Regions from separate parts of the Anaerobacillus sp. 63XJN7_5_ISO-PGPR-S23-430 genome, predicted to be linked through region 1. Evidence: riboswitches for the same ligand, from Rfam matches in the RefSeq annotation. Region 1 holds a riboswitch; each other region holds the start of a gene.

Region 1 (5,790 bases):
ATAAATTCTATCTATGGTGCTATGGAGGATTTGTCGATAAAACGTTATAATTATTTTGTAGAAAAGCTGGGAGGAATTTATGTTTAAGAAGCGCACAAACTCGATTGATTATAGTCATGAAATAGAAACAACTGCTTTTGGATATGAATTTTATAGAGAAGTTCTTATTCCTGAACTTCTTGGTAGTGAACAGCCGGCTGTTTTATATTGGACTGGAAAAGAAATGGCTAGGCAATTCCCGCTCTCCACTCGAGAAGAGATCGAGGATTTTTTTCAGCGTGCTGGATGGGGTAAATTATCAATTGCACAAGAAAAAAAGAATGAAGTAACGTTTGATCTTCAGTCAGCTCTTATCACTGAGCGAAGAAATACTAGTCGAAATGCTTGTTATCAACTAGAAGCAGGTTTTCTTGCTGAACAATATCAAAATATGCTTCGTTGCATCGCTGAAGCCTATGAAACTGATAAAAAGAATGAAATTCAATTCACAGTAAAATGGGACCCAAAAGATCAGATTGAATAGAAAGGAGACCACATGTGGTCTCCTTTTTGATTACATTTGTTTAACAGGGGTTCTTTCATCTAGTTGAAATTTATCGTGTAGCGACTCAATAGCATAAATCATTTTATCTTCTGGAACGATCGTTGACACTTTGATTTCTGATGTACTCACCATCTTCATTTCTACCCCGTGTTCAGCAAGTACTTCAAACATTTGTGCCGCAACACCAGGGTTAGAAATCATACCTGATCCTACTATGGATACCTTAGCAAGTTCTGATTCGTGATAAATATGTTCGTAGGGAAGTTTCACTTTAATGCGACGGAGCACATCAAGAGTTAATTCAAGAGAGGCTGTTTCAATTGAGAATGAGATACTCGTTGTATTTTTCTCTCCTGTACTTTGAATGATCACATCTACATTAATACCATTTGCCGCAAGAGATGAGAACAAGGAAGGAAGTGTTGTAATCTCATTCGGCAAACCTGAAATTGTTATTTTTGTTACATTACTTTCAAAAGCCAGACCTCTAACCACCAAATTTTGTTCCATTGATACGACCTCCTCAATTAGCGTTCCAGGTTCATTCGTAAAGCTCGAGCGGACCTCAAGCAAGATGTTATAGTTTTTTGCAAACTCAACCGCTCTAGGATGTAAGACACCAGCCCCAAGGTTAGCAAGTTCAAGCATTTCATCATAAGAAATCGTAGAAAGCTTTCTTGCACCTTTCACATATCGAGGATCTGTCGTATACACGCCATCCACATCTGTATATATCTCACAACGATCCGCTTTAAGAGCTGCTGCAATCGCCACAGCTGTTGTATCGGAACCACCACGCCCTAGCGTCGCGATGTCAGACGTATCAGTTAGCCCCTGGAATCCTGCTACTATCACAATTTTCCCTTCAGCAAGGTGTTGATTCATACGTGATGCATCAATATCGAGGATTCTGGCATTGCCGTGAAGCGACTCTGTTTTAATTCCTGCTTGCCAGCCAGTTAATGAAATAGCATCGTACCCTTCTTCATTTAATGCCATCGAAAGAAGCGCTGTTGTTACTTGTTCTCCAGTCGTTAGAAGCATATCAAGCTCTCTTGCAGACGGTGTAGCTGTTATCCCTTTTGATAATCCTAAAAGCTCATCCGTTGTTTTGCCCATCGCTGAAACAACCGCAACAACCTCATCTCCATTATTTACAGCTTCCATAAGCCTTTTGGAAACATTTTTGATTTTCTCTACATCTCCAACAGACGTACCTCCGAATTTCAATACGCGTAGTCCCACTCTCTCCATCCTTTCTTTCATGCAGCTCGTTATCCCTCATAGTGCGTAATCATCGCACGTTACAAACACTCACTAACTAAGAGTCGAAATGGATATTAAAAAACTCGGCCACTCACCAGATTGAAATAGCGATAGCCTTCATTTTTTATACTTTAAACTTGTAAAGCGTTTATTAAAGTATAAAAAAACAACAATGAGAAAAACCTCACTGTTGTTTTCATAACAAATCCAAGAAAACGTCCCTTTGTGAGATAGTTCTCCATCCAATTCCCGGGTAGGTATTGGATGACAGCTCTGCACTTATTCAATACAGATCCAGCTTCAGACGGATAAGCGTCTTTCCACTTCGGCAAATCCCCCTTTCAGCTCCTATCACTGAGTCTTAACACTCTTCAGTAAGCTTACTATTGGTTTTTGCGCCTCTACCATCACTTCAACTTTCGAAGTGTGGAACTATTAAATTTCACTCATTATAACGAACTTACGTGAATGCCGCAACATGTTCTTACAAATTAATTTGATTGACTTTCAAATCGAGCGACTACTTCCTCTGCAACATTCATTGGTAGTCCTGCGTTGTGTAAGTCTTCAACGCTTGCTTCTTTCATCTTTTTGATCGATCCAAAATGATTTAGCAGCTTCTTTTTTCTCTTCTCTCCGATACCGGGAATATCATCAAGACTTGACTTAAGCATCGATTTTCCTCGAAGCTGTCGATGAAACGTAATCGCAAATCGGTGTACTTCATCTTGAATCCTTTGCAACAGGTAGAATTCCTGACTATTTCTTGGTAGATAAACAGCTTCAGGAGGATCACCAATAAGAAGATGAGAGGTTTTATGTTTCTCATCTTTCGTCAGCGAGCAAACCGGTATGTCCAGACCAAGCTCATTCTCGAGCACATCCTGTGACGCCTGTATTTGAGCTATTCCGCCGTCAATAATAATTAAGTCAGGAAGCGGACCATTTTCCTTAAGCATTCTTGAATATCTTCTTCTCACAACCTCTTTCATAGAACCTACATCGTTTGGTCCTTCCACTGTTTTGATTTTGTACTTGCGATACTCATTTTTCTTTGGCTTTCCATCAAGAAAAACAACCATAGCGGATACAGGGTTCGTGCCCTGAATGTTCGAGTTATCAAAAGCTTCAATTCTGAGCGGAGCTTCTATATTAAGCTTTTCTCCCAAGTTTTCAACAGCATCAATCGTTCTTTTCTCGTCGCGTTCAATTAATGAAAATTTCTCATTAATGGCAATGGTCGCATTTTTCATTGTAAGCTCGACAAGCTCTTTTTTCTTGCCTCTTTTTGGCTGGTGAACTGGAATTTGTAGAAGTTCTTCTACCATTTGAGCATTAACCTGCTGAGGAAGCAATACTTCTTTTGGCTTAGGATGATTTTGTTGAAGATAGAACTGACCGATATAAGTTAAGAAATCTTCTTCAGCATCATTATAGAAAGGGAAAAGTGAAACATCTCTCTCAATTAACTTCCCTTGTCGTACAAAGAAAACTTGAACACACATCCATCCTTTGTCGAAACTATATCCAAAAATATCCCGATCAATACCATCGTTAGATTGGATCTTTTGCACTTCCATAACTTTATCAATATGAAACATTAAATCACGAAACTCTTTTGCTCGCTCGAAATCCATATTCTCAGATGCTGTGGTCATCTTTCTTTCTATGTCTTCTTTAACTTCCTGGTGACCTCCGTTTAGAAAACGCGTAATCCCGTCAATCATCTCTTTATTTTGCTCTTTAGAGACGTCGTTGACACATGGAGCCAAACACTGGCCTATATGATAATAAAGACAGACGCGATCAGGCATTTTACGACATTTACGTAAAGGATATAGTCGGTCCAAAAGCTTCTTTGTTGCACTAGCTGCATAAGCATTCGGATATGGACCAAAATACTTACCTTTATCTTTTTTTATTTTACGTGTCGTAATTAAGCGGGGCTGTTCTTCTGCCGTTATTTTTATATAAGGATAGCTTTTATCATCTTTAAGCATCACATTATATTTCGGATCATGTTTTTTGATTAAATTAAGTTCAAGAATAAGAGCTTCAAGATTTGTGGAGGTTACGATATACTCAAAATCACGTATTTCACTTACAAGCCGCTGCGTTTTTCCATCGTGTGATCCACTAAAATAAGATCTGACTCTATTTTTTAGCACCTTTGCCTTCCCAACATAAATAATCGTTCCCTGGCGATCTTTCATTAAATAACACCCGGGCTGGTCAGGAAGGATTGCTAGCTTATTTTTAAGATGTTGTTCCATGCTGCCTCACCTCACTACTCCTTTTCAAGGCGTATCTATATTCCCCTCTCATTGTAACACATTACCTCAATTTTCTATTATCTTAAGAACTCATATAAAACAATGTCATGATAGACAGGATCATACAATGTGGAGGATTGGAATTCTTTGACCTTTTTGATCTGACCATCCATCGATATATTCTGTTTCTTAAATCCATCGAGAACCTGTCCTGTTAAAAATACGCGATGCTCATCATAATATTGAAGATCAGATAGAAAGGTTGAATACGTATAAATTTGTTCGTGTTCAAATGACACCTTGTTATAGGACATTACCCTAGTTTCTTCCCAAGTATACACAATGACCGGCTCGTTAATTTGCTCTACATAATCCATCAATTGATAAACAGCTGCTGGATCGTTTGCTTCTTTCATTGTTGAATAGGAAACAAGTGATTGTATGCTAATCATTACGGCTAAACCAAGCATTATTTTCGTTGAGTTATTACCCTGTCTTCCTAACCCTATCCAGAGAAATCCTAACATTATTATCCCAGGTAGAGGCAGGATATGTCTTGGCTTATCAATGTTTTGTGCCAAAAGGGCCCATAGAAAATAGCTAAATGCCATAGCGACAAATGCCCATCCAAACCATGAAATTTCTCGCAATGTTCTCCCACTATTTTTCACCCCTTGGAAGATCATGAACGTAAAAAAGGTTAGATATAGTAGTAAAATCATTAGCGATTGACCGCTAAGACCTGTCCAAACTATATTATTCAATATCAGATGTGATATTCGTTCCAAAAGTGGGGCTGAGGCTGAAACCGCAGTTCCACCCCACTCTTCAAAGTGACCTTCAGAGAACCCAAAGGCTAGCTGTAAAAATGCAGCTACGCCACCTTCAGAAGCAGCAAGACCCCCTACCCAAATTAATTGAAAGATGACGGCTATACCGACCTGGGTGAGTAAAAATAAACTGTAGGATTTAATGGACTTATGCTGCTTTTTTCTCTGTATTAATAGTAGTAGAAGGCCGACACCAAAAGGTAAATAAGATAAACGAACTCCTAAAAGTAAACTAAACAACAAAGAAGCGACAACGATGCTCGTGAATGAATGTTCGCGATGAAATGCTTTTTGCAAACTCCATAAGTACCACCATAGAATAGCCACCGCTGCCGCCTCGCTCATCGGTTGAATGGTTAACACGTTGACAAATACCATTGATTGAATAAGAGCTACTGATGCCATACTAAGTGTTTTTGAAAGAAAAGAGCGACTAACTGCATATGCTGGATACATAGAAAGCGACATTAATAGTCCATTCCATAACGTTAAAGCCTCAACGGGATTTCCTATCCATTTATTTAACAACATCCCACCTAGAATAAAATAGGGATATCCGGGAAAGTGAGGTTGCATGGCAAATAAATCAAATCGATTTAAAGCTAGTGAGAAATCGACTTGATCCCAAGAACGTGGTAACTCAGTTGCATAGGCGGTTCTCCACCAAATAATCAACAAGATACTGCTCATTGAAATCAGCCAGATGAGTATTTTAATGTTTCTAGCTCGTATAAGGTATCTACCTGATCGATCCAATCCTAATCATCCTTTATAATTCTTGGTATGGGTCATACGTTAATCTATCCTTTTTAAATACCTCCGATGAAAAAAAGTACAAGACGAAGAATTTCGCCTTGCACTTTGGAAATTTATTTAA
Region 2 (5,790 bases), 430 kb from region 1:
TGGTCTTGGTAATCTATTGTAGTTATTTGCCATGGAATAACCATATGCCCCCGTTGAAAAAACAGCCATCGTATCACCAGCAATCGCTCGCTGTAACTGGCAATCCCAAATTAACATATCACCTGATTCACAACACTTTCCTGCTACAGAGTATAGGTGGTCTTTTGCTTCATTCATTCGATTTGCTATTGTGGCTTCATATTTTGCCTGATAGAGAGCAGGGCGTAAATTATCCGTCATCCCTCCATCTACAGCGAGGTAATGTCGCAACTCTGGAACATTTTTGTGTGAACCAACCGTATATAACGTCAGTCCAGCTTCTCCTACTAGTGAACGACCAGGTTCAATCCAGATCTCAGGCATGTTCATTTGCCCTGTTACCTGATTTCTGATTGTTTCAATCATAGCTTCGATGTAGTTCCCTACTGGTAATGGGTGATCTTCACTCGTATATCGGATTCCAAATCCTCCACCAAGGTTAAGGACTTCAGGCTCAAAACCATAGGCATCATACCACGTTGTAAGATAGCTATAAATCTTTTCAATAGCCATTACAAAACCATTTGTTTCAAAAATTTGTGAGCCTATATGACAATGAAGTCCAAGAAGATGAACAGCACTCATTTTTGTTACATCCAATATCGCGCGTTCTACCTGACCACTCTGTAAATCAAAACCAAATTTAGAATCTTCTTGGCCTGTTAAAATATAATCATGCGTATGTGCTTCAATACCTGGTGTTATACGCAACAGCACATTAGCTTTCACATTTTTTTCTTCTGCAATTTGCTCAAGGAGAGATAATTCGTAAAAATTATCAACAACGAAGCAACCTATTTCTGCATCAAGCGCCATTCTAATTTCAGATTCACTTTTGTTATTTCCATGAAAATGAATACGCTCCACGGGGAAACCTGCCTTCAAAGCAGTATAAAGCTCTCCACCGGATACAACATCCAAACTTAATCCTTCTTCTTCTGCAAGTTGAATCATTGCCATACATGAAAAGGCCTTACTAGCATAAGCTACTTGATAGTTTACATTCTCACGTTCAAAGGCACTTCGAAACGCCCTTGCTTTGTCTCGAATCATAGCCACATCATAAACATATAACGCAGTGCCAAATTTTTTTCCTAATTGGACCGTATCGATCCCTCCAACTGTTAAATGCCCCTCTTCTGAAACTGCAGATGTACCGTATAAATTCACAATCATTTCTCCCCTCTCGCTTATATAAATGCGAGCTCCCTCCACACAATAAGAAAAACAGCCAACTTTATAGATAGGCTGTTTTCTCCGTATCCTCACGAGTTGGATTAGCTCACCACTGAAAGAAATTCATCCTCCAGTGACAGTCTGCAACTTATTCAGCAGCAGCCCAGCAAGAAAAGGATGGGTCCTTTCTCACTTCGGCAAATTGACCTTTCTGATATCGTCTTCGCATTCCATTCTATGCTCAGATATCTTACTCATTCGTTTTGCGCCTCTATCCCCATTACGTTCAATGAGGTCTATTCAATTAAGAAATAAATTATCATACTTTTTAAGATTCGGCAAGTGGTTTGTCCGGCTGCTTCGTTTCATTCTGGGGCTCTGTAATACTTGGACGCAATTTTGTCAAAGGAACAGAAACGCGAATTAGCACTTGAATAAACGCTTTTGCATTAAAAGGAATGAATGGCCATAAATAAGGTGTATTTAATGGCTTTAAGGCGACTAGGAAGAGAATAATAGCTGTCACGCCTATTATATATCCTGGAACTCTGAAGAAAAAGACAAGGAAAAGTAGTAATAATCTAACTAGTTTGTTCGCTATTGATAACTCATAACTTGGCGTTGCGTAAGAACCTATAGCCGCAATAGAAACATACAGAATAACTTCTGGAACAAATAATCCTACATCGATGGCAATTTGACCAATTAATACAGCCGCAATTAAACCCATCGCTGTAGAAAGCGGGGTAGGCGTATGAATGGCGGCCATTCTCAGTGTTTCGATCCCAATTTCTGCAAGAATGATTTGAATAAATATCGGCACATTCGTTTCATCATTTGGCCCAATAAAATCAATCGATTTAGGCAACAACCCAGGTTCATATACCGCCAATAACCACAGGGGAAGTAACAATAGCGCTGCTAGCATTCCTCCAAAGCGGACCCATCTCAAGAATGCACCTGGTAATGGAGCTTCCCTGTATTCTTCTGCATGTTGAACATGGTGGAAAAAGGTTGTTGGCGTAATAATAACACTCGGAGAAGTGTCGACGATAATCAAGACATGCCCTTCTAACAAATGGGATGCGGCTACATCTGGCCTTTCCGTATATCGTACAAGTGGAAAAGGATTTCCCGCCTGATGCACTAAAAACTCTTCAACAGTTTTATCAGCCATAGGAATACCATCAATATTAATTTCTTTTAGTTTTTTCTTAATGATTTCAACTAAGTTTGGGTTAGCTACATCCTGAATATAAGTGATACACACATCCGTTTTGGAACGCTCTCCGATTTGAAATATTTCATTACGCAAACGACCATCTCTAATACGCCTTCTAGTAAGTGCAGTATTCTCAATAATATTTTCTGTGAAACCGTCTCTAGAACCTCTGATCACTTTCTCAGTGTCTGGCTCTTGAGGCGTTCTACCTGGATACTTTCGAACATCAATAATGTAAGCAATCTCTTCGCCTTCCATAAATACAGCGATCAGTCCAGAAAGAACTTGATCGACGACCTCATCGAACGTCTCTACTTTTGTTACTTGCTGATGGGGTAAATGATTATGGATAACTTGCTCGAATTTAACGGTCAAGCGATGATGATCATCTAATTCCATCAATTCTCGCATGATTTCAACAATGATTGATGTATCACATAAACCAGTACAATAATAGAATTGTATTTCTTTATTCAAAATCTTGAGTTTACGTACACCTACGTCAAAACTTTCCCCAATGCCAATTGATTTTTTCAAGAAGTCTTCATTTTCTTTTAATTTTTTAAATATTTTTTGTTTGTTATTCATTTTTGTTGTCATAGAAACCGCTCCTTTCAAGCAGAATTTGAACGGCTTTCAATGTTATAGGCGACCCAACCTCCGGATCATCAAGCCCAGACATTTTACCTATATCACCGACACCTATAATAATTGGGACATTCAGTTTATCTAAAATAGATACAGTATCCCCATCTATTCTCCCAGCTTCCATATCAGCAAATCCATTCTTATCAACACCGAAATGCGTTAATTCACCATCCCTGTCGATGGAAACATCTACTCTCGTCCATTCAGAGAAGTGTGTTCTCGAGGCAACTGCAATCGCACCAAGTAGTTCAACATCTTCATCCTCAGCCACAGCCTGCATCGCTAGTTCTCCATAACCTTCACCCGGAAAACCACTGTCATCAAACATTACAAAGATTGGATCATGTGGAGCTTCTTTAATTAGGGAAACAATTTCATAACCAGCAAGCGGGGTTGGATTTCCTGCTGATTGGCTAATGCATCTCCCGCCAATATCCGAAGCCACTTTTTCAATTGCTTTTTGCGCGTAAAGATCTCCATCAGTAACGAAAATAACCCGCCGCTTGTTCAATTCATTCACCCCTTTGGCTTGAATATAATGGCTATGATAAATCCGAAAACAATAGCTGATGAAATTCCAGCTGAAGTTAACTGAAATATCCCCATTGCAATGCCTATAAATCCATGTTCCTCTCCTTGCTGCATCGCCCCATGTAGCAAGGAATGCCCAAAGCTCGTAATTGGGACTGTCGCACCTGCTCCTGCGAATTCAATCAGTCGATCGTATATACCAAAACCGTCAAGAATCGCTCCAGTCACCACAAAAGATGACATTACATGAGCAGGCGTTAATCTAAAAATATCGAGCAATAACTGACCAACAACACAAATGGCTCCTCCTACTGCAAAAGCAATGAAGTATTCCACTATTCCTCACCTCCAACTCGCTCAAAAACCACTGCATGAGCGATAGCAGGCATACTTTCTTTCTGTTGCACCATAACGGGGCTATGCAAGCATCCTGTAGCAGTAACTAGAATTTTTGAATACTTCCCTTGTTTTAGAAGCTCAATGAGATGACCATACGTAACAACCGCCGAACAGGCACACCCGCTTCCACCTGCGAATACTTCCTTCTGATCAGGTCGATAGATCATTAACCCACAGTCATTATGATTATTAGTAATGTCAAACCCTTTCTCAAGCAATAAATCACGAACAATCGGAGAACCAACTGCAGATAAATCTCCAGTAACAATTAAGTCATAATCTGAAGGTTTTACATTTAGATCCTCAAAATGTGTGGCCAATGTATCTGCTGCCGCTGGCGCCATCGCACTCCCCATATCAAACGGATCCTTGATTCCCCAGTCAACTACTCTTCCAATCGTTGCCGCAGAGATTTGAATGTCCGATAACTCCTGACTAACTAACGCAGCTCCAGCACCAGTTACAGTTGATGTCGCAGTACCAGGTTTCTGACCTCCATATTCTGTTGGATAACGGAACTGTCTTTCAGCAGTTGCATTATGGCTACTCACTCCAGCAATAGCCCTCTCAGCAAAACCACCATCAACTAGAGAAGATGCAATCGCTAGGGATTCCATGGATGTCGAGCATGCTCCAAAAACACCTAGAAAAGGAATATGATTAGACCTTGCTGTATAAGTTGCGCTTACGATTTGATTTAATAGATCACCCGCTACAAAAACATCAACTTGATCAGGAGCTAATTCTTTTTTCTTCAAACAACTCATTACTGCATCTTCTAACAATTTTCTTTCAGCAAGCTCCCAATTTGCCTGATTACAATGAAGGTTAGCATAGGTCACATCAAACGAATTTCCAAATGGACCTTCTGCTTCCTTTGGGCCTGTTGCTGTACCTACTGATTGTAAATAAACATTTGAAAAACTCCATGTTTGCTTTCCTGATTTCATACAGGTTCTCTCCTTATATCAGGGCTTTAAAAATCATTCTGACCATCCCTACAATGTAAGCCGCAACGACGCCAAACACGATGACTGAGCCAGCAAGTTTAAACATATTGGTTGCTATACCAAGTACAATCCCTTCGCTTTTATGCTCGAGAGCAGCACTAGTAATCGAATTAGCGAAGCCTGTAACTGGTACAGCTGAACCTGCTCCCGCAAATTGACCAAGCCTGTCATACCAACCGAAAGCCGTTAATAAAGCTGCGATCAATATGAGAGTGGCTACAGTCGGGTTTCCAGCATTTTCTTTAGAAAAATCAAAGACATTGATATAGAAATTCTGAACACCTTGCCCGAACATACAAATAAACCCGCCTACAACAAACGCTTTTATGCAGTTGAAAAAATACGGCGGCTTTGGCTGATACTCTTTAATGTTCTGACTATACTTTTCCTGATCGTTTAATGATTTTTTCATTACTTGATCCCTCCATCCACAAAAATTGTCCAATGAAACAATGATCCGAATACTTTACCAAGTACTATAGCCATTAGTAAAACCAAAATTTTATCTATAAACCCAATCCGTTTCGTTAATATTGGCAAGACATTAAGTACTTCTGTTAATGCTGCTGCTAACATCCCAATAAATATACCTGCACCGAGTCCAATTGGGATCACTACAAATTTGGGCAGGCCAAGAGTTGGATTTCTTAACGATAACCAACTTGCCACTACAGCACCTACAATGATCCCCCATTCATAAAAACGAATGAGGTGTAACGTTTTGGACAATTGAGTGAGCCTGGGGATAATGCCAAGAACTGAAAG
Region 3 (5,790 bases), 370 kb from region 1:
CTCTTTCTAGGAAATTGTCCATACTTCTCATCTCCATGGCATATACATGAAGAAGAGAAGGGAGGGTTCATGTTGTTTCGAACTCGTAGAAAATTCTTTAGAAAGGGGCCGCTTCCCTTTCGATATGTTTTTGTCATCTCCTTTATTATTTTTATCTTTACTACTGTTCAAGGATTATGGATTGTTAATAAAGGAATTGAACCAAGCTTAATCAGTATTGCTGAAACAAAAACACGTCAAGTTGCTGCGCAAGCAATAAATGATGCCATTTCAAAGAAGATCGCAGACGGTATTGACGTTGAGAATTTAATTATCGTTCATGGTAATGATTCCGAAAAAGTACCAAGTTATAGCTTTAACTCGCAAGTTTATAATCGATTGATCTCAGAGGCCACAGAACGAGTTCAAACTTACTTAGATTATGTTGAAGCTGGTGATTTAGATAAGCTGGAAACCTTTAAGAATGATATAGATATCGATTACGAAGGTACCGAAAATCAACAAGGAATCGTATACTCCATACCTTTAGGGATGGCTACAAATAATGTTCTTCTTTCAAATTTTGGGCCGAGGATTCCAGTACGGTTTGAAATGATTGGAGATGTGGTCTCTAATATTGATACAAAGGTGAAAGAAACGGGAATTAACAACACGTATCTTGAAGTGTATATCAATATTAAAGTTGAGATGAACGTAATTATTCCTTTCTCTACAAAGAATACTGAAGTTTCGAACTCTGTAAAAATTGGAGATTTATTTATTCAGGGAGACGTTCCTTATTATTATAATGGTGATAATGGAAATGGTGGAAATCCATCGATCGTTTTGCCGAAGCCAGATTAAGACAAGGAGGCCATTAACCAGCTTCAATGTTCAATGTCGATAGCTAAAAAAATGGTTCCCTTCTAATAGAAATATCTCTGGAATAATCTACAATTGCACAAACAACGAAAGTAAGGTATACTTTAAAACTGAACTTAATATTGTTCCTTATCTTATACGATGAGGTAGAGGAGCAGATCCTCATGAGTACGTGTTGGGAGAATGACACCAATGATCAGCATCGAAAGGGAGATCTGCCGAAGCATAAATAACGGTCACATTATTTGTGTTGGGGCGACATTGAAGAAGTGTCGAACTGTCATTATGAGTCTAACTTGTAATGGAGAACTACTGATCGGGGTGGACACTTAACATTGACTCGGTGAAGCGAGCAATGATAGGACCAATCCTATCATTGCTCGCTTTTTTGCGTTCAAACACGACGAGAAGGCTGAGGGATAGGCGTCCATTCCGGTTATGATGACCAATCATATATTAGGAGGATATTCATGGAGAATTCAGTTCTATCCATTATTCCACCACTCGTAGCTTTGCTAATGGTAGTGGTGACTAGAAAAGTGCTTCCTTCTTTAGGAGTAGGCATTATTCTTGGTGCGCTAATGATCAACAATTGGAGTGTACCTAATTCATTAGAAGAAATTTATACAATCGTAAAAGGGATCTTCATTGATTCCGAGAGCGGTGGTTTAAATACTTGGAACATGTACATTATTTTCTTCCTGCTTTTATTAGGGATGATGACGGCCTTTATTTCGATATCAGGTGGAAGTCGCGCATTTGGCGAGTGGGCCATGAAACGCGTGAAAACAAGAGTAGGCGCACAGATTGTCACAGCGGTATTTGGTATTATTATTTTTATTGATGATTACTTTAATTCGCTCGCAGTTGGGAACGTAAGTAGACCGATTACGGACAGGCACAATGTTTCAAGGGCAAAGCTTGCCTATATCATTGATTCAACTGCAGCACCAATGTGTATTATTTCACCTATTTCAAGCTGGGGCGCTTATATCATCGCGTTAATTGGTGGTGTATTAGCAACGCATAGCATTACAGGTGTTGGCGCGTTAGAAGCTTTTATCAGAATGATTCCAATGAATTTGTATGCTCTCTTTGCACTTGCGATGGTGTTCTTTGTTAGTTATTTTGACATTAATCTTAAGGCAATGAGAGTACATGAAGACCGTGCACAGAAAACAGGAGAAGTGCTTGATCCGAATCAAGGTGCCGTACCTGGTCAAACATCAGGACTACCTGAAAGTGAGAAGGGGAAAGTAGCTGATCTTGCATGGCCTATTATTATGCTAATTGCTGGTACTGTGACGTTTATGGTCATCACAGGAATTCAGGCTGTTAGCGGAACGGATACAGCCGTGACAGCTTTGTCTGTCTTTGAAAATACAGACGTTGCTGCTTCTCTCCTTTATGGTGGAATCATTGGACTTATAACTTCTCTCCTCTTCTTCTTTCCAAAACGAATGGGTGGAGCGGTTCTTGGAAAAGGAATTTGGGAAGGCATTAAATCAATGCTTCCAGCCGTATACATTCTTTTCTTTGCATGGACATTGATTGAAATTATCGGCTCACTAGGGACTGGTAAGTATCTTGCAGGACTTGTTAATGACCACATTGTGATTGGCTTCTTACCAGCTATTTTGTTCCTACTTGCAGGTGTTATGGCGTTTGCAACGGGAACTTCGTGGGGAACATTTGGCATTATGATTCCGATCGCAGGAGAGATTGCTGCTGCTACGGATCCTACCTACATGCTTCCTGTACTTGCCGCTGTTCTTGCAGGAGCTGTATTTGGAGATCACTGCTCACCAATTTCGGATACAACAATTCTTTCTTCAACAGGCGCGGGTAGTCACCATATCGATCATGTGATGACACAGTTGCCTTATGCATTGCTCGTTGCAGGTATTTCGTTACTAGGATATCTGGTTCTTGGCTTTACTGGTAGTTCCATTCTTGGTCTTGTGGCAACAGCGATTCTATTCGGATTATTAATTTTCATGCTAAAAGGAAAATATGCCAACAGACCAGTTGAAATGGCAAATCATTAATCAAACAGGAGGATATTCCTCCTGTTTTTTTATGTATTTTCACAAAAAAGGAGAGATTTATATAGAAAATTGAACGATTCATACGAAAAATGTAAAAAGATTGTTTTGACAAGGACATACGTACTAGATATACTATAAACAAAATAATCTGAATTTACTTAAAAGTCTTAACCTTTTTCTGGAAGGGGGCTTATGGTGAAAAAGGTTAACATTTGTCTAAGGGGGTAATTTATTTGGAAAATCGTGCGCAATGGGGGACAAGGGCTGGTTTTATATTAGCCGCAGTTGGTTCAGCAATAGGTCTAGGGAACATTTGGAGATTTCCGGCCGTAGCCTATGACAACGGTGGTGGAGCATTTTTTATTCCTTATTTATTTGCATTATTAACAGCCGGAATCCCAATTCTTATTCTTGAATTTACATTGGGTCATAAATTCCGTGGATCCGCACCACTTTCGTTCTTTCGAATGAATAAGAAGATGGAATGGCTTGGGTGGTGGGGCGTTATCGTTGCATTCGTCATCTCCACATACTACGCGGTAATTATTGCGTGGGCCATCTCTTATAGCTATTTTGCATTTAATCAAAGTTGGGGTTCTGATACAGAAGCATTCCTCTTCAATGATTATCTGAAATTAACGGTTGATCCTGGACAAACAGGTAGTATCGTACCAGGCGTATTTCTCCCATTAATTGCAGTATGGATCATTACACTTGGCGTACTTCTTGCAGGTGTTAAAAAGGGAATTGAGCGTGCTAATAAAATTTTCATTCCTACATTAATTGTTCTTTTCTTAATCATTGTGATTCGAGCAGTGACACTGCCTGGTGCTGCTGAAGGTCTAAATGCATTCTTTACACCGAATTTTGACAGCATTACTTCAGGAAGTGTTTGGGTTGCTGCATACGGACAAATTTTCTTCAGTTTATCCATTGCTTTTGCTATTATGATTACTTATTCTAGTTACTTACCTAAGAAATCAGATATTACGAATAACGCGTTTATTACTGGTTTTGGTAACTCGGCGTTTGAGCTTCTAGCAGGTATCGGGGTATTCTCAGCGCTTGGATTTATGGCTCAGCAGCAGGGGCTTAGCGTTGGCGAAGTAGTGAGCGGTGGCGTAGGACTAGCCTTCGTTGTCTTCCCGCAAATAATCAATGAGTTTCCAGCTTTGAACGGGTTGTTCGGATTCTTATTCTTTGCTTCACTTGTACTTGCAGGTTTGTCTTCACTGATTTCTATTTCCGAAACATATGTTGCAGGTGTTTCTGAGAAGTTCGGAATTTCTCGTACGAAAGCTGTTCTAATTGGTGGAGGGATTTCCTCTATTATCTCGATTCTGTTTGCAACGCAAGGCGGATTGTTCTTCCTTGACGCAGCTGATTACTTTATTAACCAGTTCGGAATTGCCTTTGTAGGACTAGTGGAGGTGGTTGTTGTAGCATGGGTACTTCGTGAGCTTAATACGCTTGAGTCACATGCAAACGGCATTTCAGACATTTCACTGAAGTACTGGTGGAAAGCTTGTCTTGGAGTCATTACTCCTCTCGTACTTGGTTATATGATGTTCGATCTCTTTAAGACAAATCTTCTTCGTCAGTTTGATACACCGACTGGGAACTATGAAGGCTACTCAAACGGCTTTATTCTTTATAGTGGCTGGGCTGTCGCAGGATTCGCCCTTCTGGTTGGAATTCTATTCAGCCTAAAGAAATGGGATGCGAAAGCTGAACAGCAAAAGTATAAGGAGGTAAGCTAATATGGGTGGTAGCGCGATTTTCATGATGGTAGTTGGAATGGTTATTATATGGGGTGGTCTTGCGGCTAGCATTTTGAATGCTGTAAGAGTATCGAAAAAACAATAGAACATAAAAAGAAGAACTAGCGAGCTAGTTCTTCTTTTTTGCTTACTTTTTGTTGCGTATTCGTTCCTGTCGTTCCCAGAGCCTCAACGAAGGATAGGGATCATACGACCATTCTGTTCTTCCGTTGTCTTTATAGATGCCATAGTGAAGATGTGGCGGGAACTTTCCAGCCGTTCCTTTTGGTCCATATCCAGAGCTACCAACATACCCAATGATTTCACCTGGCTGTACAACATGACCTTTCTCAATGCCTTTTTCAAACCCATTTAGGTGAGCATAGTAGTGGTAATTGCCATCGATATCCCGAATCCCGATCCGCCATCCACCGTATTCATTCCACCCCTTCGTTTCGACAGTTCCGTAACTTGTCGCTTTCACTCCAACACCATAAGAAGCGAAAATATCCGTTCCTTCGTGAATTCGAAGTCCGCCCCAGCCACGTCGATCGCCCCAAGTGCTTCGGTAACTATAGTTTGCGTGAAGTGGTACGGGAAAAGCATGCTTATCGAGTTTAAGCGTTTTGAATGTATGATAAACAGCACTATTACTTGTAATCGTCCTTACTGCCTGGTCACGATGATAATAATCCCAAAGACCAATTTGAATATCTTCTAAAGAACTTCCATATTGTTGTATGAAAGACCCAATTGTATAAAGTAGATCTTCGTCATTAGTACGCTCGGCTTTGCCATCTCCATTGCCATCGAGGCCAATTCCATTAAAGAACGATATCGAGATAGGATCGTGATCTTCTTTATTTGGATTCGTACTCCCAGACCATTTCTCAGGCGTAATATAGATAGCTATTGCACCTTTTTCACGAGGAATATCTTTTTGTGAGCGCCTAATGCTTCGTTCATATTGATCAATAGCAGCATAGATGTACCAGGGGACCTGTGTGACGGCTTCCATCTTATGAAATAACATCTTCCGTTCGCTTCTTAGTTTATCTTCGTCTATATCAGCAGCTCGAACGTTTATAGGGATGAGGAAGAAAAGAATAAGGATAAGAAAA

Evidence for each region. Region 1 has a riboswitch for lysine ahead of AC0VYJ_RS15605 (aspartate kinase). Riboswitches for the same ligand answer to the same signal wherever they lie in the genome.
Region 2: another riboswitch for lysine. It lies ahead of lysA (diaminopimelate decarboxylase); the one in region 1 lies ahead of AC0VYJ_RS15605 (aspartate kinase).
Region 3: another riboswitch for lysine. It lies ahead of AC0VYJ_RS17380 (Na+/H+ antiporter NhaC family protein); the one in region 1 lies ahead of AC0VYJ_RS15605 (aspartate kinase).

The regions. Positions count from the first base shown of each region.
Region 1 covers NZ_CM149686.1:2,955,625-2,961,414, forward strand. The annotation lists gene AC0VYJ_RS15600 (YslB family protein) at 80-523, shown strand; gene AC0VYJ_RS15605 (aspartate kinase) at 554-1,789, opposite strand; lysine riboswitch at 2,034-2,222, opposite strand; gene uvrC (excinuclease ABC subunit UvrC) at 2,302-4,083, opposite strand; gene AC0VYJ_RS15615 (hypothetical protein) at 4,161-5,669, opposite strand; gene AC0VYJ_RS15620 (FTR1 family iron permease) at 5,783-5,790, opposite strand, start outside.
Region 2 covers NZ_CM149686.1:2,523,330-2,529,119, forward strand. The annotation lists gene lysA (diaminopimelate decarboxylase) at 1-1,209, opposite strand, end outside; lysine riboswitch at 1,310-1,497, opposite strand; gene AC0VYJ_RS13335 (spore germination protein) at 1,544-3,037, opposite strand; gene spoVAEA (stage V sporulation protein SpoVABEA) at 3,018-3,596, opposite strand; gene spoVAE (stage V sporulation protein AE) at 3,602-3,952, opposite strand; gene spoVAD (stage V sporulation protein AD) at 3,952-4,965, opposite strand; gene spoVAC (stage V sporulation protein AC) at 4,979-5,437, opposite strand; gene AC0VYJ_RS13360 (stage V sporulation protein AB) at 5,437-5,790, opposite strand, start outside.
Region 3 covers NZ_CM149686.1:3,321,793-3,327,582, reverse strand. The annotation lists gene yunB (sporulation protein YunB) at 73-843, shown strand; lysine riboswitch at 1,001-1,181, shown strand; gene AC0VYJ_RS17380 (Na+/H+ antiporter NhaC family protein) at 1,332-2,909, shown strand; gene AC0VYJ_RS17375 (sodium-dependent transporter) at 3,143-4,669, shown strand; gene AC0VYJ_RS17370 (methionine/alanine import family NSS transporter small subunit) at 4,671-4,775, shown strand; gene AC0VYJ_RS17365 (M23 family metallopeptidase) at 4,818-5,790, opposite strand, start outside.